DNA from 4 places in the Streptomyces sp. NPDC059371 genome. Region 1 is predicted to be linked to each of the others. Evidence: riboswitches for the same ligand, from Rfam matches in the RefSeq annotation. Region 1 holds a riboswitch; each other region holds the start of a gene.

Region 1 (5,445 bases):
GGTCCTGCGCCGACCGCGGAGGACAGCGCGGACGCCGGTGGCACGAACGCCACGGTCGCGCTCACGGCGGCCAGCGCTCCCAGAACCACCGAGACGCCCGCCGAGCGCCGGTGGAGCCGGACCGTGAACAGGGCGACGACCAGCAGATAGAACGCCAGCTCGTACGACAGCGTCCACAGGACGAGGACGACGCTCGGCGTCCCCAGCAGTTCCTGCAGCAGGGTGGTGTGCGCGACGGCGACCGTGAAGGGATTCCGCCCCTCGAAGCGCGTGCCGAGATGCGCGACGCCGACCAGGTTCAGCGCCAGGGCCGAGCCCACCACCACGGCCCACAGCGGGTAGATCCGGTGGGCCCGCCCGATCCAGAAGCTCCTGACGCAGCCCCGCCGCTCGAGTGAGGCCGGAATGACGTAACCGCTCACCAGGAAGAACAGCATGACGCCGTACCGGCCGATGTCGATCTGGGGCATCACCTGCTCCCGGAACTCCGCCATGAAGGAGTACGAGGAATGGTCGACCGCCACGAGCAGCGCGGCGATCCCCCGCAGTGCGTCCAGCCGGCCCAGCCGCGGGGACCCGGCGGATCCACCGGACGCGGGTGGACGTGACACCGGTGAAGGCCGCTGCGGATGCGGCCGGACAACAGGAGGTGCGGGTTTCATGGAGACGCCTGCCTGGACCGGGTCCTTTGAGGCACGCCCTGATGAGGCGGCTTTCGCCAGGATTGCTCACTTTCGCCCGGATTGCCTACGTGCGGGTCGGCGTCTCACGGCCCGCCGACCTGTTCTTGGGCGGGGGTGCGGTAAGCGTTACAAGGGCTGGGGGCGATGCCGGTGACGGCCGGTTCGGGTGCGGTCGTGGAACGGGCTGGTGCACCCTGCGGTCAGGGGGTGCGGTGAACGCCGTGGGACCGGGCGTGAACGGGGGCGGAGCGGTGGACCCGCTCGGCGCAAGCTCCGCGCGCCGGGCATGCGTCGTTTCCGGGGATGGGACAGAGTGATGGCATGGGCCACCTGTGGATGACGTGGTCGCTCGAGGGCGTCGGATCGGCCGGCCAGAACGTCCCCGACGTGGAAGCGGCCTGCCGCTCTCTGGTCGGCTCCGTGGAGCGGTCCCGGCGTGTCTTCGAGACGACCGAGCCGTGGGAGGAACTCCGCGAGTCGGCGCTGGTGCTCCAGGAGCGGATTCTGGGTCCGGGGCGCGAGGTCCTGGAGCAGGGCCGGCGGTGGACCTCCACAGTGAACGGTGTCAGCATCCTGCTGGTTCCGCGCGAGTGACCGGGCCGGGCGAGTGACCGGTCCGCGCGGGTGAGCCGGTCCGCGCGAGGCACAGGTCCGTGCGGGTGACCAGTCCGAACGAGGCAGGCACCGGTCCGTGCGGGTGACCGGTCCGCGCGGGTGACGGTCCGGGCGCCGGGCCGGTGGCCGCGGTACGGCGCTTGCCGTTCGCGCGAGGAACCACCCACCTGCCCGGCACGCACGCTTCCGCCGGAAGCGTCAGACCTCCGTCGCGAGCGGCACCACGTCGTGCGCGTGCCGGAAGGCCGGGTGATCACCGAGGCGGCGTACGTATTCCAGGAGCCGGGGGCGCGAACCGAGGGCGCGGGACCGGCCGAGACCGGTGAGCGCCGTCCATGCGTCCACGTCCGCCGCCGTGAGGGAGTCGCCCAACACGTAGGTGCGCCCTGCGAGTTGGCAGTCCAGCAGATCCAGGGCCGCCGCGAGTTCCGAAGGCGCGGCGGACGGGGTGACATCGCGGTCCAGCAGATCGCGGAGGGCTTCGATGTCGGCGGTCAGGGACGGAGGACGGAGCGTCGAAGGGCACGTCGTGGTGTGACCGGAGAGCAGCCCGGCGAGATCGCGGAGGATGGCGGGCGGGTGGTTGCTGACGATGCGTCCGCTCCACCGGTCGCACAGGGCGGGCGCCGTGAGCGGCCCGTCGAAGTGATGCTCGGTGGCCTCGTAGGCGCGGCGCAGTGAGGCGAAGGCGTCGGGTGTCCGCGCGGGGTCCGCCAGGAGTGTGGTGGCGACCGAGTCCCGCAGTCCGAGCAGTCCGAGCGTGATGGCGATACGCAGCGAGAACGGACAACTCCGCGACAGATACAGCTCGTAGCGGTGCGGAGCCGGGTAGAAGCCGCCGGCGAGTCCGACGCCGATGCGGCTGTCGACGCGGTGGGGGAGTGCGGACGAGGTCGTCGTCGGCTTGAGCCGAAGGGCCGAGGGGAGCGAAAACTGGTCACAGGGGCGTGAGTTGGCAGTGCTGGACGTGCGCGAAGCTGTCTCGGGCATGACTCTCCCTGGGGGAAGACGGAAGCCACCGCCGCTTTGTGGGCACCGGCGGCCGGGATGCGGATTGACTGCGCTCGTCGCGCCGGTCCGGATCGAACGGACCGGCCGCGGATCAGTAAGCGCTGGAGACGCGCAGGAGGTCGATGTGCAGGCGCCTCGTCAAACCGCTCTTGGGCAATTCCCACCGGTCCTGGCTCAGGGCTCGCGAGACGCGAGACCACGCTTGCCCCGCCGCGCCGGCGGGACCCGGTCGTCACCCGGGGCACCCCGTCGCGGTGGAAGGGTTGCCTGTCAGCGGGCCGGGGCCGATGACCACTGGAGCGGGGTGTACCCGTACCGTGGCGCTGACAATCGTGACCGTCCATGCCAGTCTCGATGCACCAAGTTGCGCCGTCAAGAAGGCCGTAAGCGCGGTCTCACCTGGTGGTCACCCGCATTGACATTGTTTTCCGGACAGGCCTAACCTGCGGCGCATTACAGGATGCCTTTCGGCCGGAGAAGAAATGGTGACGGCGATGCACGGAGCTGACGGGACGGCCGCATGGCGGCGCCTCGGCCGCAATGTGCTCTGCGCCGACCGCGCCGTGGACCTGCTGCGTGTCAACAGCGCCCTGTGTACGGGCAGCTGTCGCTCCCTCAGCCAAGGCTGACAGCCTCTCCGAGTCCTCGACGACCATGAACGCGCGGCTCCTCCGAGTCATCGGCGTTCACGTCGCCGGCGATCACGAACTGACGGCTCGTCCGAATCCTTCGCGATCACGAACCGACGGTTCCTCGGAGCCTGCGGCGATCACGAGCTGAGGGTTCCGCCAGGTCTTCGACGACCACGCGACGACCTCGCGCCGACCGGTTCCACCGAGCCCTCGGCGACCACCGCTGTCGCGAAACGCCCTTTCCCCGTCGAGCCCTCGTCCCACAGGGGCCCGCGCATCGCCGTGTACCGAGCCGTCCCGCTCGGCGGTGCGCCGCCGCTCCGTGATCCGGGGTGTCCGAATCCGCTGGAGTTCTCCATGAGTCAACCTCCCGGCGCCGCTGTGTCCTTCGGAGCAGCACCGCCCGCCGAGGCGATCCCTTGCAACGATGTCCCCGCCGCGTCAGAACGTCCGGCGGCCCAGCGGGTCCTTCCGCTCCGGCGGCCCGGACGCTGGATCGTCACGGCCGTCGTGCTCGTGCTCGTCGCCCAGATCGCCCACGGACTGGTGACCAACCCCTTCTACCAGTGGGATCGCTTCCAGTACTGGTTCCTGCGCCCGACCATTCTCGACGGCCTGCTCATCACCCTCGAAGTCGCCTTCTACAGTGCGCTCCTGGGGTTGCTCGGCGGCATCCTGCTGGCCCTGGCGAGGCTCTCCCGGAGCCCGGTGCTGCGGGCGGTGAGCTGGGTCTACACCTGGCTGTTCCGGTCGGTGCCGCTGATCGTGGTCCTGCTCTTCCTCTACAACTTCAGCGCGCTGTACCAGACGTTGAGCGTCGGAGTGCCGTTCGGGCCGGCCTTCTTCACCTTCGACGAGTCCCGACTGGCGACCGACATGGCCGTCGCCGTCATCGGACTGAGCCTGAACGAGGCGGCCTACGCCTCCGAAGTCGTGCGCGGCGGCATCCTCTCCGTCGACCAGGGCCAGCACGAGGCGGCCTCCGCCCTAGGTCTGCCGAGGCGCTACCAGTTCGCGAAGATCGTCTTTCCGCAGGCGCTGCGTTCCATCACCCCCAACTACGTGAACCAGTTGATCGGCCTGATCAAGGGCACCTCGCTGGTCTTCTACGTGTCGCTGCTGGATCTCTTCGGCTCCGTGCAGAGCATGGGCAGCACCTACCCCGGCGACATCGTGCCGCTGCTCCTCGTCGCCACCGCCTGGTACCTGATCCTCACCAGCGTCGTGTCCGTCGTCCAGTTCTACGTCGAGCGGCACTACTCGCGGGGCGCCCTGCGCACGCTGCCGCCGACTCCGTTGCAGAAGGCGCGGAACGGTCTGCGCGACGTGCGGGCCCGGTTCCGGAGGGAGACGGCGATATGAGCGGCGAGACGAATCTGACGACGGTGAGGACGCGGACGGCTCCGGCCGCCGAGGTGGCGGACGCGGTTTCGGCCGACGAGATCGCCGACACGCTGCGGGTGGAGCCCGCAGCCGTCGAGGTGCACGACGTGCACAAGTGGTACGGAGCCCAACAGGTTCTGGACGGTGTGGAGTTGACCGTGCGCCCGGGCGAGGTGACGGTCGTCCTCGGTCCGTCGGGCTCCGGCAAGTCCACGCTCCTCCGGGTGATCAACCACCTGGAGAAGCCCGAGATCGGCCATGTCAGCCTGAACGGCGAGCTCATCGGCGTACGCAGGCACGGCGACCGCCTGCGAGAGCTGAGCGAGCGGGCCATCCTCGCCCAGCGCAGCCGGATCGGGTTCGTGTTCCAGAACTTCAACCTCTTCCCGCACCTGACCGTGCTCGACAACGTGGCCGCGGCTCCGGTGGCGACCGGCAGGCTGTCCAAGGCCGCGGCACAGGAACTCGCACGCGATCTGCTCGCCCGGGTGGGCCTGGCCGACAAGGCCACCGCCTATCCCCGGCAGTTGTCCGGCGGCCAGCAGCAGCGCGTGGCCATCGCCCGCGCCCTCGCCCTGCGTCCCGGAGTCATCCTTTTCGACGAACCCACGTCCGCGCTCGACCCCGAGCTCGTCGGCGAAGTCCTCGCCGTCATCAAGGATCTGGCCCACAGCGGCACCACACTCGTCATCGTCACGCACGAGATCGGCTTCGCCCGCGAGATCGCCGACCGCGTGGTGTTCATGGACGGCGGACGCATCGTCGAACAGGGCCCGCCCGAGCAGGTGCTGGACCATCCGCGAGAAGCGCGCACCAGAGAGTTCCTGAGCAAGGTGCTCTGACCGCTTCCACCCGACGCGCAGCGGGACACCGCTCGACGAGGTGTTCCCTGCCCTGCCGCCCCGACCCACGTTCGGGGCGGACCCCCGATTCGGCGGCCCGCCGGGACCGTTCCCCCACATCTCTCATCGCACACTCGACAAGGACAGCCATGCGCACCCTCAGCCTGAACCGCACAGCCCTCCGCGGCGTCGCCGCCACCGCCGCCGTCGCCTCCCTCGCCGTCTCCCTCGCCGCCTGCGGCGGAGACAGCGACGCCGCCACCCGGACGAAGACCGACG
Region 2 (5,445 bases), on a different contig from region 1:
TCTCCCCGCCGCTGACGTACTCGGCGTCCAGACCGCGCGGCTGGACGTCCACGGCCCGCGGGGACAGACCTGCCCTGCGCAACACGTCCGCCAACCGCACGCCGCGCCAGCGCGCGACGCCGATCGCTCCCAGGGTCCAGGCGGTGCCGGTGACCGTCTCGCTCTGTTGCGTCGTGTAGTAGGAGCGGCCGTTCCCGGCGCATTCGACGAAGGCGGTCCGGGTCACGGCCGGCAGCGCGCGCAGATCGTCGTACCCGAACTCCACCGGCCGGTCCTCGCCGGGGCTGCCGCGCAATCCGCTCCCCCACAGCCGAAGGCGCCAGTCCTCGGCGTTCAGGACGGGGGTCGCGGTGTGGTTGCGTACGAAGAACCGTTCGTTGGGGGTGTGGTGGCCGGTTCCGCTCAGTGCCTCCCAGCGGGTCTCGGCGTTGGTACCGCGCTGGATGAACCACTCGGCGGGCAGCGGCTTGACGATCGGACTGTCGGCGGCGTGGGCGGGCCGTGGGGCGCCGAGCGCGGTTGCGGCGGCGGTCGCGGTGAGCAGGGTGAGCAGCCGACGGCGGGTGACCCCCTCGGCTCTGGCCTCACCCGCGAGCCACTGGCGCAGTCTGCGGCGGTCGTACGCGGTTTCGTGGTGTGGGCCTGCGGGGGTAGGTGAAGGCATGGCGGGTCCTCGTCATGACGGGGCGAGAAGTACGAGAGGGTCGGGCACGAGTCGGCGCGGGCGTGCGGGGCCTGATGTGCACTCGACCGGCGTGTCCGGAGCGGGAGTTCGCGGAGGCGCGAGGAGGGGCGTGATCAGCCGGTCGTCCGACACAGCGCGGCGGCCACGCGGACGAGGTCCACGGCGCGGCGGCGGGTCAGAGGCTCCGACATCGGCATGGCGGGATGTAAGCACGTGGGGTGGAAGGCGTCAACGGAGCCCGTGTGTCGGTGAACCGGGCTGCCTGGCACCTCGGTTGGCGTGGCTGCCGGGAACCGCCGCCCCGCGAATCGGAGGGCAGGGTGGCCGGTCGCGCATCACAAGACTGACATACAGCCGTCACACTCGAACGGAATGCGGGCTCACCGGCCGCCCGTTCCACCTGACATGACTGTTGGAGTAGCACTCAACGCATCCGACGCGCAGAACCAGGTGGACGCCAGTGTGCACCTGGCCCAGGAAGCCGCCGCGGCCGGTCTGCGGTCGGTATGGTTCGGCCAGACCTTCGGCGCGGACTCACCCCAACTCGCCGCGCTCGTCGGGCGGGCGGTACCGGAACTCCATGTGGGCACCTCCGCGATCCCCGTCTTCGGCCGCCACCCGCTGCTGGTCTCCAGTCAGGCGCAGACCGCCCAGGCCGCGACCCACGGCCGCTACCACCTCGGCCTGGCCCTGGGCACGAAACTGCTGACGGAGACCGGCTTCGGCCTGCCCTTCGAGCGTCCCATCGCCCGTCTGCGCGAATTCCTCACCGTGCTGCGCCAGTTGACCGAGACCGGCACAGCCGACTTCCGCGGTGAGCTGCTCAGCGCCACGACTCCGCTGTCCGCACGTGTACCGGGCGCCGAGTCGGGTGTTCCGCTGCTGGTCGCCGCGATGGGGCCGCAGGCGCTCCGGGTCAGCGGTGAGCTCGCGGACGGGATCCTGCCCTACCTCGCGGGACCGCGCGCCCTCGCGGAGCACATCGTGCCCGCCGTCACGGCCTCGGCGGAGGCCGCCGGACGGCCCGCGCCCCGGATCGTGGCGCTGGTGCCCGGCGTGGTCACGGGCGATGTGGACGCGGTGCGGGCGAAAGCCACCGAGAGCCTCTCGTTCTACGAGCAGATCCCGTCCTACGCCCGGGTCATCGAACTGTCCGGCGGCCGCAGAGCCGCGGATCTGGCCGTGATCGGCGACGAGAAGACGCTCGAGGCCGAGGTACGGCGCTACCGCGACGCGGGCGCCACCGAGGTCGTGTTCTCGGCCACCGAGATCGCGGGAGCGGCGGACCGGCGCCGTACGTGGGCGCTCCTCGGCGAACTCGCCGCCTGATGCGAACTCGGCGCCCGAGCCCGTCGGCCCACCGGCGTACCCACCCCGCCGACCCGCCACGAGCCGAGCCCCAACGGCCGACCCACCGATTCACCGACCGCTCCGAAGAATCCCCGCATCGCCGCACGAGGACGAACCTCACGCGGTCTGTACCGAAGGAGAGCTCATGACCAGCGAGGCGACCAGCACGGACCTCCACGCCTTCACCGAGCAGTGGCTGGACTGGTACCGCGGACAGGAAGCCCGGCTCGCCGCCCCGCACGGGTTCCTGGCGATCACCGGTCTGCACTGGCTCGACGACCGGCCGCAGCGCTTCCCCGACGCGCCCGGCGCATGGCACACCGGACCCGACGGGGTCGTGGTGACCCTCGACGACGGTGACGAACTGGTCGTCGGCGGGACTCCGGTGCGCGGTGAGCACCGTTTCGGCGTGCTGCCCGAACGCGGTGGCGTCGACGCGATCTGGAAGGACGCCGTCATCGAGGTCGCCAAGCGGGGCGGTCACGACATCGTGCGCCCCCGGCACCCGGACGCCCCGCTGCTCAAGGCCTTCACCGGGACGCCTGCCTACGCCCCCGACCCGCACTGGGCCGTGACGGGCCGTTACGTCCCCTTCGACGAGCCGCGTCCCACCACCGTGGGCGCCGCGGTCGAGGGCTTGGAGCACGTGTACGACGCTCCGGGCAGGATCGAGTTCGAGCTGGACGGACGTCCTCTGTCGCTGACGGCGTTCCCCGGACATGTCCCGGGCGGGCTGTCGGTTCTCTTCACCGACGCGACCTCCGGGGTCACCACCTACGCCGCCAACCGGAGCCTGTCCGTCGGGGCTCCCGGCTCCGACGGTACGGTCGTCCTCGACTTCAACCGTGCCACGAACCTGCCGTGCGCCTACACGGACCTGGCCACCTGCCCGCTGCCTCCGGCGGAGAACCGGCTGCCGGTGTCGATCGAGGCGGGTCAGAAGATCCCGCGGGAACGCGGTGGTGCCTGACCACCCTGCTTCCGCCGACGGGGCGTGCTTCCATCGGGCGTCCCGGCGGCGTGGTCGGCCCGGCTCGCTCCGACGGAGTGCGGTGGCTCGCTCCGCCGGACTCCGGTGGCCCGCTCCGCCGGAGTCCGGTGCCGCCATTGACGTAGGTGAGAACCGCTCCGTACGATCACGAACGGCATTGAGTGTCAGCGTCAAGCCCTGGCTCGCTGACCGGCAACCCTCCCCCGCGGTGGGGTGCTCCAGGTGAAAGCCCGGCGGGGATCAGTGACGATCCCCGCAAGCGCGTGGCCCCGTGACCGGGGCCGGACGTATGGAGGACCCTTATGCGGCACGGTGGTGGCCCCGACGCCTCCTTCGCCGTCGCCGTCGTGTTCTCCAGGCTGGCGCGCCGACGTCACATCGATCTGAAGCGCTCGACGAGCTGCTTCTGTCGGGCCTGACGGCACTTTCCGCAGCGCGCGCCGACAGGCCTCCCCGTCGGCGGTCGACGTCCGTGACGCCCACCTGACGCCCACCCGCGTCGGCGTCGAGGAGACGCGCGGACCGTCGACGTCCATGAGGCACGCCGACAGCCGACGTCCGTGACCAGCCGTCGCGGTACGCGTCCTCGCCCGGCTCCCTCTTCCTCCTGATCTCTCCGATCCGCCTTCCGCTTTCCGCCCGGCCCCTGTCCGCAGGCCTTTGCCCGTCACCGGCGTCGCGCCGACGGGCCCGCGCACCCGTGCGCGGTCGTGCCTCGTGCGACGCCCCGTGCCCGGCGACACCAAGAGGAGAACCCTCCGTGAGAGCACGTCCGGACTTCAGATCTCCCCGATGGGCAGCACTCACCGCCCTTCTCACCACCAGCGTGCTGCTGACCGCCTGCGGATCGGGCACCGACGGCTCCGGCACCGGGAGCGGCAAGCCGCGCTCCGGCGGAACCCTGACCTTCGCTGTGGGTTCCGACGCCGGTTGCGTGGATCCCCAGCAGGTCGGCAGCAACGACACGATCTACTCGGTACGCCAGATCGTCGACTCCCTGACGGACCAGGACCCCAAGACCGGCAAGATCGTGCCGTGGCTGGCGAAGAGCTGGGACATCAGTGCCGACGCGACCGCCTTCACCTTCCACCTGCGCTCGGGTGTCACCTTCAGCGACGGGTCCCCGCTGACCGCCCAGGTGGTCAAGGACAATTTCGACGCGGTACCGAGGCTCGGTGTCCTGGGCACCCTGGCCGAGGGCTACCTGAGCGGTGCCAAGAGCACCACAGTGGTGGACCCGCTCACCGTCAAGGTCACCTTCCAGCAGCCCAACGCCCAGTTCCTGCAGGCGACTTCGACGCACTCACTCGGGATCGAGTCGTCCGCGAGCGTGAAGCGGTCCCCGCAGCAGAAGTGCAGTGACGGGGTGGTCGGGTCCGGACCCTTCGTGCTGAAGGGCTACGTGCAGAACCAGTCGGTCACTCTGGCCAAACGCCCCGGCTACGCCTGGGGTTCCTCCCGGTGGAGCAAGAAGGGCGAGGCCTACCTGGACAAGCTGGTGTTCAAGGTGGTGCCGGAAGCGGGCGTACGGGCCGGCAGTCTGCGGTCCGGACAGGTGGACGCGATCGGCAGCGTGGGCCGGGCCGACGAGGCGGCGCTCAAGGGCGGTCAGGTCGCCTTCCAGCGGCGGGCCAACCCCGGCATCACCTTCGGACTCGGCTTCAACAACGCGCGGCCGGTTCTGAAGGACGCCAGAGTCCGCCGGGCCATCCTGTCCGCCATCGACCGGAAGCAGATCGCCGACACCGTCTTCCCCACCGGCACCCGGCCGGCCACCAGCGTCCTCGCGCACACCACACCTGACTACACCAGCCTCGCCTCGGACCTGACCCTCGACACGGCCAAGGCGAAGTCCCTTCTGGACGAAGCCGGTTGGAAGCCGGGCGGCGACGGCACCCGCGTCAAGGACGGCAAGAAGCTGAGCCTGACCATCGACTGGGTTCCCAACGCGGCGACGAACCAGCCCGCGTTGGAGCTGATACAGCAGCAACTGAAGGCTGTGGGAGTCCAGGTGACCCTCAAGCAGCTCCAGCTCCCCCAGCTCACGCCGATCCAGCAGGCGGGCTCGTACGAGGCGATCTGGGGGAACATCACCCGCGCCGACCCCGACATCCTGCGCAGCTCCTTCTCCACGAAGCTGGCCAACTTCTACCGTGTGCCGGCGAGTGACCTGGACACGACCCTGTCCGCTCAGGCCGCGACCACCGACCCGGCCAAGCGCAGCCAACTGGTTTCGCAGGCGCAGCAGTCGATCGTGCGTGACGCCTACAACGTGCCGGTGGTGGAGCTGCAGACCCAGCTGGGTGTGTCCACGAAGGTGCACGGTCTCGCGTTCGACGCCTCCAGCCGGATCCAGTTGCACGACACCTGGATCGGCTGACCCGTGCGCGGCTATGTGATCAAGCGGCTCGCGCAGGCG
Region 3 (5,445 bases), on a different contig from region 1:
GCTGGGGCGTGGTGCCGTCCGCCCTGTTCGACGGGTCGCCGGGCGAGGCGCTCACGCCGGCGACCGCCCTGTTCATCCACGGAAGCTGGCTTCATCTCCTGGGCAACATGCTCTTCTTCTACGTCTTCGGGCTCATGACCGAGGAGCGCATGGGCCATCTGGAGTTCGCCCTCTTCTACCTGGGCTGCGGGTATCTGGCCCTGCTCGGGTACGCCGCCGCCAACGCGACCGCGCAGCAGTCCCTGGTCGGGGCCTCCGGGGCGATCTCCGCGGTGCTCGGCGCGTTCCTCTATCTTTTCCCCAAGGCCCGGGTGACCAGTCTCTTCCCGTTCCTCTTCTTCCTGCCGCTGCGGTTCCCGGCCTGGGTGGTCCTGCCGTTCTGGTTCACCCTGCAGTGGCTGGCGGCGGAGCGCAGCAGCTCGGGTCCCGGGGTCGCCTACCTGGCACACCTCGTGGGCTTCTCGCTGGGTTTCGTCTACGCGTGGGCGCGCTTCCGGCGCCGCCGGGCCGTCGTGCCCGTCCGGGGGGTCCTGCCGGGGCCCCCGGTGGAGCGGCCGGGTCCCGTGGACCGCGAGTAGGGTGAGATCCCCAGCAGCGGCCCCTAGGGAGAGAACCAGCCGTGATCACCGCGATCGTCCTCATCAAGACCAGCGTGGACCGCATCCCCGAGATCGCCGAGTCGATCGCGTCGCTGGAGAGCGTCAGCGAGGTCTTCTCCGTCACCGGCACCTACGACCTGATCGCCATGGTCCGGGTCCAGGCCCACGACGACCTGGCGGACGTGATCCCCGGCAAGATCAGCAAGATCCCGGGTGTCGAGGCGACGGACACGCACGTGGCGTTCCGTACGTACTCCCAGCACGACCTGGAGGCGGCGTTCGCGATCGGTCTCGACTCCTGACCGACGCGGCGCCGCCTCCGGGCGGAGCTGCCTCGGGCGTCAGACGGCCGGGACGCAGCGGCCGTCCTCGGTGCGGTACTGCCAGCGCGCGCCGTCCCTGACGAGTTCGCGCACCGCGCGGACGAACCGCTCGACGTGCTCGTCGGGGGTGCCGGCCCCGAAGCTGACGCGGATGGCGTTGAGGGACTTCTCGCCGGGGGCCGCCTCGGGGGCTCCGCACTCCCCCGCGGTCTCCGGGTCGCTGCCGAGCAGTGTGCGGACGAGCGGGTGGGCGCAGAAGAGGCCGTCGCGTACCCCGATGCCGTACTCGGCGGAGAGCGCGGCCGCGAAGTGCGAGCTGTTCCAGCCCTCGACGACGAAGGAGATGACGCCGACCCGCGGGGCGTCGTCACCGAAGAGGGAGAGGACGCGGACCTCGGGGACCTCGGCGAGTCCCTCGCGGACGGTGCGGATCAGGTGCTGCTCGCGGGCGAGCAGGTTGTCGAAGCCCTCGTCGGTGAGCGCCTTGCAGGCCGACGCGATCGAGTAGGCGCCGATGACGTTCGGCGAGCCGGCCTCGTGGCGGGCGGCGCTGTCGTGCCACTCCACGTCCACGCCGCCGTCCGCGCGCCGGGTGACCTTGCGGCTGGCCCCGCCGCCCGCGAGGTAGGGGTCGGCCTCGCGCAGCCAGTCGGAGCGGCCCGCGAGGACACCGGAGCCGAAGGGCGCGTACAGCTTGTGCCCGGAGAAGGCGACCCAGTCGACGTCGAGGTCCTGGAGCGACACCGGGTGGTGCGGGGCGAGCTGCGCCGCGTCGAGGACGATGCGGGCGCCGTGGGCGTGCGCGGCCGTGGCCAGCTCCCGCACCGGCCACAGCTCACCGGTGACGTTCGAGGCTCCGGTGACGCAGACCAGGGCCGGTCCGTGAGGGTCACGGGCGGCGAGGGCGCGCTCCAGGGTCTCGACGGCCTCGGCGGGGGTGCGCGGGGCGTTCAGGTAGGTCACCCGGGCGTCGCGCCAGGGCAGCAGCGAGGCGTGGTGCTCGGTCTCGAAGACGAAGACCTGGCAGCCGGCCGGGAGGGCCGCGGCGAGCAGGTTGAGCGAGTCGGTGGTGGAGCGGGTGAAGACCACCTGGTCGGCGGCGCGGCAGTCGAGGAACTCCGCGACGGTCCTGCGGGCGTTCTCGAAGAGGTCGGTGGAGAGCTGCGAGAGGTATCCGGCGCCCCGGTGGACGCTGCCGTAGTACGGCGCGTACGCGGCCACGTCGTCCCACACCCGCTGGAGGGCGGGCGCGCTGGCGGCGTAGTCGAGAGCCGCGTAGGTCACCTCGCCGCCGGTGACGAGCGGGACGGTGACATCCCGGCCGAGAACGGGCAAGGGGGCACAAACGGTCTGGTCGGCGGCAACGGTGGAAACAGACATGGCGAGCTCCTGTGAGAGGCAGGCGGAATCACCGCGCGAGCCGGCCGCCGGAAGACGGCGCTCAGCGCGGGAAAAGGGTGAAAAGGGCGTGCGGAGGCGGGGCTCGGCGCCCTAACGCATTCGCTTGCTCACAGAAGGCTCCCTCGAACGACCAGGACCCCTGGTTGTCCGCCCGGAGAGCGGGAGGGGTCCGCGCTTGCCGTAGGCCTCGCTGCCTACGACCTGGTCTTCACCCGGGGCACCCCGCCACGGACGGAGGGTTGCCGGACAGCCGGCCGGGGCCTGATGGCTGTCACTCATGACCTGGTACAGCATCTTGCCAGAGGATCTTCCCCGCGCAAGACGCAGTCCACGATCCGGACTGCGTCTCGCGCGGGATCCCGGGTGGCTCAGGCGTTGCTGGCGGCCACCCAGCGCTCCAGGGTGCGCTTGGCGGCGCCGGAGTCGATCGCCTCGGCGGCCTTCTCCATTCCGGCGCGGAGTTGGTCGGCGAGCGGCGCGCCGGCCGGCGACAGGGCCACCAGGGCGGCCGCCGAGTTCAGCAGGACCGCGTCCCGTACGGGCCCCTTCTCGCCGTCCAGGAGGCGCCGGGCGACCTCCGCGTTGTACGAGGCGTCGGCGCCCCGCAGGGCCTCCACCGGGACGATGTCGAGCCCTACGTCGCGGGGGTCGAAGCGCTCCTCGGTGACCTTGCCGTCGCGGACGACCCAGACGTGGGAACCGCCGGTGGTGGTCAGCTCGTCGAGGCCGTCGTCGCCGCGGAAGACGAGCGAGGAGTTGCCGCGCTCGGCGAACACGCCCGCCACGATCGGCGCCATCCGGGCATCGGCGACGCCGACCGCCTGGGCCTTCACCCGCGCCGGGTTGGTCAGCGGTCCGAGCACGTTGAAGGTGGTCCGGATGCCCAACTGGCCGCGGGCCGCCGCCACATGACGCAGCGCCGGGTGGAACTTGACCGCGAAGCAGAAGGTGATCCCGGCCTCCTCGGCCACCTGGGCGACCCGGCTCACCGGCAGTTGGAGATTGACGCCGAGCTTCTCCAGGACGTCCGACGCCCCGGACGCGGAGGACGCCGCCCGGTTGCCGTGCTTGACGACCTTGGCGCCGGTGCCGGCCACCACGATCGAGGACATCGTGGAGATGTTGACGGTCTTCGCGCCGTCGCCGCCCGTTCCGACGATGTCGACGGTGTGTCCGGGCACCTCGATCACATTGGCGTGCTCGTACATCGCCCGGACGAGTCCGGCGATCTCCTGGACGGTCTCGCCCTTGGCCCGCAGGGCCACCACGAACCCGGCGATCTGCGCGTCGGTCGCCTCGCCGCGCATGATGCGGTCCATGGCCCAGGCCGTGTCGTCCGCGCTCTGGTCGCGGCCTTCGAGCAGTCCGTTCAGTACCGCGGGCCAGGAACGGCCCGCCGCGGTGTCGCCTCCAGCGGGGTTCACAGCGCTCATGGTCGCTCCTGGGTTCGTGGGTCACGCGGTCGCGGGTGACACGGGTCGTGGGTGACGCGGGGTGGATCGCCCCGCACCACCGGGTGAGTCCACCCTATCCAGCCCGGGGGACGGCAAAGAGCCCCGTCCGTGTCATGGACGGGGCTCAAGCCGTGGCGATCAGCCGGGGATCAGTGGTGGCCGTGGCCGCTCGCGATCTCCTTGTACTCCTCGACGGTGGGCTTGGGGATCTGGCCTTCCTCCCCGTAGAAGCCCTGGCTCATCTTGGCGCGCAGCTTCTGCGTGCCCGAGACCTTGCGCTCGACACCGTTCTCGTCGACCGTCGGGCCGATCTCGGCCGGCTTGTACTGGTCGTGCGCGGTGAGCGTGTGCAGCGCGTCCTGGCTGAGCGGCTCGTGGACCTCGATGAACTCACCGTGCGGCAGGCGCTTGATGATGCCCGACTCGCGGCCGTGCAGCACCTTGTCCCGGTCCCGGCGCTGGAGGCCGAGGCAGATCCGCTTGGTGGCGATGAAGGTCAGCACCGGTACGACGAAGAAGGCGATCCGCACGAACCAGGTGATCGAGTTGATCGCCAGGTGGAAGTGCGTGGCCCAGATGTCGTTGCCGCCGCCGACGAGCAGGACGAAGTACCAGCTGATCCAGGCGACACCGAACGCGGTCCGGGTCGGGACGTTGCGCGGGCGGTCCAGGATGTGGTGCTCGCGCTTGTCGCCGGTGACCCAGGACTCGATGAACGGGTAGACCGCGATCGCGACCAGGACCAGCGGGAAGATGACCAGCGGGATGAACACGCCCAGGACGAGCGTGTGACCCCAGAGGTTGATCTCCCAGCCCGGCATGACACGGATCAGGCCTTCGGAGAAGCCCATGTACCAGTCGGGCTGGGCGCCCGTGGACACCTGGTCCGGACGGTAGGGGCCCAACGACCAGATCGGGTTGATCGAGGCGATCGCCGCGATGGCCGCGATGACACCGAAGACCAGGAAGAAGAAGCCTCCGGCCTTGGCCATGTAGACCGGCAGCAGCGGCATGCCGACGACGTTGTTGTTCGTCTTGCCGGGGCCCGCGAACTGCGTGTGCTTGTGGTAGAAGACCAGGATCAGGTGGCCGACGACCAGGCCGAGCATGATGCCCGGCAGCAGCAGCACGTGCACCGAGTAGAAGCGGGCCACGAAGTCGCCGCCCGGGAACTCGCCGCCGAACAGGAAGAACGACAGGTACGTGCCGACGATCGGCACGGACAGGACCGCGCCCTCCATGAAGCGGACACCGGTGCCGGAGAGCAGGTCGTCCGGGAGCGAGTAACCGGTGAAGCCGGTGAACATGCCGAGGACGAACAGCAGGAACCCGAAGACCCAGTTGACCTCACGGGGCTTGCGGAACGCACCCGTGAAGAACACGCGCATCATGTGCACGAACATGCCGGCGAGGAAGACCAGCGCGGCCCAGTGGTGGATCTGACGGATCAGCAGACCACCGCGCACATCGAAGGAGATGTGCATGGTCGAGTTGAACGCCTCGGACATCAGCTGGCCCTGCAGCGGGACGTAGCTGCCGTGGTACTCCACCTCGTTCATCGAGGGGTGGAAGAACAGGGTCAGGTACACACCCGTGAGGATGATGATGATGAAGCTGTAGAGGCAGATCTCACCCAGCATGAACGACCAGTGGTCGGGGAAGATCTTG
Region 4 (5,445 bases), on a different contig from region 1:
GGAGCGGGAGCAGGTCCTTCACGTTCGCGATCTTGGAGTTCGCGATCAGGATGTACGGGTCGTCGAGGACGGCCTCCATACGCTCCATGTCGGTGGCGAAGTACGCCGAGATGTAGCCCTTGTCGAAGCGCATACCCTCGGTGAGTTCCAGCTCCAGACCGAAGGTCTGGGACTCCTCGACGGTGATGACGCCTTCCTTGCCGACCTTGTCCATCGCCTCGGCGATGAGCTCGCCGATCTGGGTGTCGGCGGCGGAGATGGAGGCCGTGGAAGCGATCTGCTCCTTGGTCTCGACATCCTTCGCCTGCTCCAGCAGGGCACCGGAGACGGCCTCGACGGCCTTCTCGATACCGCGCTTGAGAGCCATCGGGTTGGCGCCGGCGGCGACGTTGCGCAGGCCCTCGCGGACGAGCGCCTGGGCGAGAACGGTCGCCGTGGTCGTACCGTCACCGGCGACGTCGTCCGTCTTCTTGGCGACTTCCTTGACCAGCTCGGCGCCGATCTTCTCGTACGGGTCCTCGAGCTCGATCTCCTTGGCGATGGAGACACCATCGTTGGTGATCGTGGGGGCGCCCCACTTCTTCTCGAGGACGACGTTGCGGCCCTTGGGGCCGAGCGTCACCTTGACGGCGTCCGCGAGCTGGTTCATGCCGCGCTCGAGGCCGCGCCGTGCCTCCTCGTCGAACGCGATGATCTTGGCCATGTGAAGTGGTCCTCCCGGACGGGGTGGATTGCTCCGGATCGCGCCCGCGCCCGCGACGGACGGCCTGCAAGCCTTGTGGTTCCTTGCCCCACAGGCCCGCGGGCCTCGCCGGCCCGATCCAAGTTCTGTCACTCTCACTGGGAGAGTGCTAACGCCAATGATTAGCACTCGACCCCTGCGAGTGCAAGCGCCTCTCACGAAAACAGCCCCCTGGCCCAGTCCCCGCACGGGTCCACGCCGAGGGCGCGCGGGCGTACGCGGGGCGGGGAGGCCGACCGGGGACGCACGAGGGGCCCGCATCCCTGGTGGGATGCGGGCCCCTCGTGCGTGAGTGAGTCGGTGGTCGTTCGCGCCCGATCAGACGGCGAGTTTGACCATGTCCGCCTGCGGACCCTTCTGGCCCTGCGAGATCTCGAACTCCACTCGCTGACCCTCTTCAAGGGTGCGGTAGCCGTCCATCTGAATCGCGCTGTAGTGCACGAAGACGTCCGCACCACCGTCGACCGCGATGAAGCCGTACCCCTTCTCCGCGTTGAACCACTTGACGGTGCCCTGAGCCATGCCTAACTCCCCTATTACTGGCCCTTGCACAGATCCACACTTCGCGGATCCGGGTCAGACCTCACCCCCCAACGGTTGGGGGTGTGCGCCGGAACGCGTCGACCGCGGCTGAATGTATCTGTCCAACTGCCCTCTGCAACAGGTCAATCGGACGAGAATTCTGGGCATGGCCGATCAATGATATGCGGAGAATGCGCAAGGATTCAGGGCAAGTCGGGCCCCGTAAATGCCATAAAGTGCCCAAAAAGGTGAGCCACTTTGGCTACTTCTTGTCGCCCGCCGAACGGTCACTCATATGCGCCCGGCATGAAACCAACATCAAAATTGGAGCGACTTCCCCAACTCTAGCGCGTTCAACCCTACAGAATTGCCCCCTCCGCTTGTCTCACGGAAGGGGCAATTCTGTGAACGCAATGTGTTCGGCATTACCGAGGGTAACGATCAGCCTCCGGCGACGGCCGGAATGATCGAGACGCCCACGCCGTCCGGAGTCGCCGTCTCCAGGCCCTGCTCGAAGCGCACGTCGTCGTCGTTGACGTACACGTTGACGAAGCGGCGCAGCTTGCCCTGGTCGTCCAGGACGCGCGCGGCGATGCCCGTGTGCTTCTTCTCCAGGTCGCTGATGACCTCGGCGAGGGTCGCGCCCTCGGCCGTCACCTCGGCGGCACCACCGGTGTAGGTGCGCAGGATGGTGGGGATGCGGACGTTGACGCTCATGATGCGAGGCCAGCCTCTCGGAAGGAGTCGAGGTTCGGGCGGATGGTCGCGGTCAGTCCGGTGTCGGAGGCCACCGCGTCCAGAGTCTTGAGGCCGTCGCCGGTGTTCAGCACGACCGTGGTGAGGGCCGGGTCCAGGAGACCGTTCTCGATCAGCTTGCGGGTGACACCGACGGTCACACCGCCCGCCGTCTCCGCGAAGATGCCCTCGGTGCGCGCGAGCAGCTTGATCGCGTCGACGATCTGCTCGTCGTTCACGTCCTCCACCGCGCCGCCGGTGCGCCGGGCGATGTCGAGCACGTACGGGCCGTCCGCCGGGTTGCCGATGGCGAGCGACTTGGCGATGGTGTCCGGCTTCTGCGGCCGTACGACGTCGTGGCCGGCCTTGTAGGCGACGGACACCGGGGAGCAGCCCTCCGCCTGGGCCCCGAAGATCTTGTACGGCTTGTCCTCGACGAGGCCGAGCTTGATCAGCTCTTGGAGCCCCTTGTCGATCTTCGTGAGCTGGGAGCCGGAGGCGATCGGCACGACGAGCTGGTCGGGAAGCCTCCAGCCGAGCTGCTCGCAGATCTCGTACGCCAGGGTCTTGGAGCCCTCGGCGTAGTAGGGCCGCAGGTTGACGTTGACGAAGCCCCAGCCCTCGCCGGCCGGGTCGCCGATCAGCTCGGAGCAGAAACGGTTCACGTCGTCGTAGTTGCCCTCGATGCCGACGAGCTCGCCGCCGTAGACCGCGGCCATGACGACCTTGCCCTGCTCCAGGTCGTGCGGGATGAACACGCAGGAACGGAAGCCGGCGCGGGCCGCCGCGGCTCCCACCGCTCCGGCGAGGTTGCCGGTGGAGGAGCAGGAGAGGGTGGTGAATCCGAAGGCGCGGGCCGCTTCGATGGCCTGGGCGACGACGCGGTCCTTGAAGGAGTGCGTCGGGTTGCCGGAGTCGTCCTTGACGAAGAGCTTTCCGGCGTCGACGCCGAGCTCGCGGGCGAGGTTGTCGGCCTGGACGAGCTTGGTCCAGCCGGGATTGATGTTCGGCTTGTCCGCCACGTCCGCGGGGACGGGCAGCAGCGGCGCGTAACGCCAGATGTTCGCGGGTCCCGCTTCGATGCGCTTGCGGAGTTCTTCGGTGTCGTAGGCCGAGAAGTCGTAGGCGATCTCCAGCGGGCCGAAACACTCCTCGCAGGCGAAGACCGGGCCGAGCGGGACGCGGTGTCCGCACTCGCGGCAGGAAAGCGCCGAGGCCGGTCCGAGGTCTACCGCGTCGGTGGAGTTCGTGGTGCTTGCAACTGTCTGCGCAGCCATGGAGGCGAGGCCCTTTCTCCTCATCTTCCTCACGGCGCACTTCGCCGTGAGACGGATTTGGCACCTTCCCAAGCCGGGAGCCTCGCGACGCGATCGACATCGATCGGTACGAGACCGGCTGGAGGGTTGCCGGGGCTTCATCGGGCCGTATCCCTCTGCCCCTCTGGATGAGCGGTATTTGATTGTTGAACTGTTGAACACGATACGCGCCGACGATCCAGGACATGCGATGGTCATGCGCGTTGTTCAAGACTGTAACCGAAGGCCAGGACAGTTGAGATAGTCGTCCGAACCGCGAGACGACGGCAATCGATCTGCCGCTGGCCGCAGCGGGCACGCCGATGAGAGCGTGTGATCAGACAGTGAGGAGCCGCAGACGGTGCTGAGAGAAGTCGAAAGCTGGCTGAGCACACGCTCCTGGTCCGCGACCGACCGCCCGCTCCACAGGATCATGGCAGCCAAGCGCGTCACCGGGTCGACGGTGAGTGTCGTGCTGCCCGCGCTCAACGAGGAGGAGACGGTCGGAGAGATCGTCGCGATCATCCGCCACGACCTGATGCAGCAGGTGCCCCTCGTCGACGAGATCGTCGTCGTCGACTCCGGCTCGACCGACCGCACCGCCGCGGTCGCCGCCGCCGCGGGCGCTCGCGTCGTCCACCGCGACGACATCCTCCCGCGGATCCCGGCCGTGCCCGGCAAGGGCGAGGTGCTCTGGCGGTCGCTGCTCGTGACGAGCGGTGACATCGTCTGCTTCATCGACGCGGACCTCAAGGAGTTCTCGTCCGACTTCGTCTCCGGAATCGTGGGCCCGCTGCTCACCGAACCCGGCGTCGACCTGGTCAAGGCCATGTACGACCGCCCGCTGGCCGGCGGCGGCGGGCAGGGCGGCCGGGTCACCGAGCTGATGGCCCGCCCGCTCCTGAACATGCACTGGCCGCAGCTCGCGGGCTTCGTCCAGCCGCTTGGCGGCGAGTACGCGGCCCGCCGCTCGCTGCTCGAACAGCTCCCCTTCCCCGTCGGCTACGGCGTCGAACTGGGCATGCTCGTCGACGCCCTGCACCTGGTGGGACTGGACGCCCTCGCCCAGGTCGACGTCGGGGTCCGCAAGCACCGCCACCAGGACGGCCAGGCACTCGGCCGCATGGCCGCCGCGATCTACCGCACCGCACAGCTCCGGCTCGCGCGCGGACACCTGATCCGCCCCGCCCTCACCCAGTTCGAGCGCGACCGCGACGGTTTCCGGCCGCGCACGTACTCCGTGGACACGGAGGAAAGGCCGCCGATGAGCGAAATCTCCGAGTACCAGACGCGCAGAGCCGCGTAGTCCGGCGCCGACGGCCGCCGATCGCATACGGCCGAAGGGCGCGTTTGAGCGTTTCGAGACGGGGCTAGGTTTCGAGGCATGGCTTCAACGCACGGTGCCCACAGGATTCTGGTCGCCTCCAACCGCGGCCCGGTCACCTACGAGGTACGGGAGGACGACTCGCTGCACGCCAGACGCGGCGGCGGCGGCCTCGTCTCGGGACTCTCGGCGATCGGGCCGGACGCGGGCGCCCTCTGGGTCTGCTCCGCCCTCGGCGACGGCGACCGGGAGGCCGTCCGGCGCGGAGTCCACGAGGACGGCGTACGGATGCTGGCCATCGACGCCGCCACGCACGCCGACGCGTACAACGGCATCGCCAACTCCGTGCTGTGGTTCGTCCACCACCTGCTCTACCAGACCCCGCTGGAGCCGGTCTTCGACGCGGAGTTCCGGCGCCAGTGGGAGTCGTACCGGACCTACAACCGCGCCTTCGCCGAGGCGCTGGCCGAGGAGGCGGCCGACGGCGCGGCCGTGCTGGTCCAGGACTACCACCTGTGCCTGGTGCCCGGGATGCTCCGCGAGCTGCGCCCCGACCTGCGCATCGGTCACTTCTCCCACACCCCGTGGGCGCCCGAGGACTACTTCCGGATGCTCCCCGACGACATCCGCGCGGAGCTGATGGCGGGCATGCTCGGCGCGGACCGGGTGGCCTTCCTGACCTGGCGGTGGGCCACCGCCTTCATGCGCTGCGCGGAGGGGACCGAGGCCGGCCGCTACCGGGCCACCTGGCCCTCGGGCGGCGCCTCCCGCACGATCGAGCACCTGGACGGCGCCCGGCCGCCGGTGCGCGAGACCCGCGTCGGCGT

The links. A riboswitch is a leader RNA that binds a small molecule or an ion and turns the genes downstream of it on or off. The one in region 1 is predicted to bind S-adenosylmethionine.
Region 2: it holds a riboswitch for S-adenosylmethionine, as region 1 does, so the genes downstream of both, ACFXGX_RS05470 (ABC transporter substrate-binding protein) here and ACFXGX_RS30385 (putative leader peptide) in region 1, are expected to answer to the same signal.
Region 3: it holds a riboswitch for S-adenosylmethionine, as region 1 does, so the genes downstream of both, ACFXGX_RS05010 (aminotransferase class V-fold PLP-dependent enzyme) here and ACFXGX_RS30385 (putative leader peptide) in region 1, are expected to answer to the same signal.
Region 4: it holds a riboswitch for S-adenosylmethionine, as region 1 does, so the genes downstream of both, thrC (threonine synthase) here and ACFXGX_RS30385 (putative leader peptide) in region 1, are expected to answer to the same signal.

The regions. Positions count from the first base shown of each region.
Region 1 covers NZ_JBHYXD010000071.1:1,062-6,506, reverse strand. Annotated here, with positions in the region: gene ACFXGX_RS30400 (acyltransferase family protein) at 1-611, opposite strand, end outside; gene ACFXGX_RS30395 (hypothetical protein) at 987-1,277, shown strand; gene ACFXGX_RS30390 (glutathione S-transferase C-terminal domain-containing protein) at 1,497-2,288, opposite strand; gene ACFXGX_RS30385 (putative leader peptide) at 2,401-2,466, opposite strand; SAM riboswitch class IV at 2,503-2,647, opposite strand; gene ACFXGX_RS30380 (amino acid ABC transporter permease) at 3,299-4,303, shown strand; gene ACFXGX_RS30375 (amino acid ABC transporter ATP-binding protein) at 4,402-5,166, shown strand; gene ACFXGX_RS30370 (ABC transporter substrate-binding protein) at 5,316-5,445, shown strand, end outside.
Region 2 covers NZ_JBHYXD010000006.1:14,976-20,420, forward strand. Annotated here, with positions in the region: gene ACFXGX_RS05455 (sulfite oxidase) at 1-664, opposite strand, end outside; gene ACFXGX_RS05460 (LLM class F420-dependent oxidoreductase) at 1,091-2,014, shown strand; gene ACFXGX_RS05465 (DUF1684 domain-containing protein) at 2,181-3,005, shown strand; SAM riboswitch class IV at 3,180-3,294, shown strand; gene ACFXGX_RS05470 (ABC transporter substrate-binding protein) at 3,787-5,406, shown strand; gene ACFXGX_RS05475 (ABC transporter permease) at 5,410-5,445, shown strand, end outside.
Region 3 covers NZ_JBHYXD010000005.1:112,315-117,759, reverse strand. Annotated here, with positions in the region: gene ACFXGX_RS05020 (rhomboid family intramembrane serine protease) at 1-578, shown strand, start outside; gene ACFXGX_RS05015 (Lrp/AsnC family transcriptional regulator) at 620-901, shown strand; gene ACFXGX_RS05010 (aminotransferase class V-fold PLP-dependent enzyme) at 941-2,302, opposite strand; SAM riboswitch class IV at 2,490-2,606, opposite strand; gene trpD (anthranilate phosphoribosyltransferase) at 2,692-3,756, opposite strand; gene ACFXGX_RS05000 (cytochrome bc complex cytochrome b subunit) at 3,927-5,445, opposite strand, start outside.
Region 4 covers NZ_JBHYXD010000009.1:36,075-41,519, forward strand. Annotated here, with positions in the region: gene groL (chaperonin GroEL) at 1-703, opposite strand, end outside; gene ACFXGX_RS07860 (cold-shock protein) at 1,061-1,264, opposite strand; gene ACFXGX_RS07865 (MoaD/ThiS family protein) at 1,706-1,981, opposite strand; gene thrC (threonine synthase) at 1,978-3,276, opposite strand; SAM riboswitch class I at 3,294-3,450, opposite strand; gene ACFXGX_RS07875 (glucosyl-3-phosphoglycerate synthase) at 3,656-4,600, shown strand; gene ACFXGX_RS07880 (trehalose-6-phosphate synthase) at 4,679-5,445, shown strand, end outside.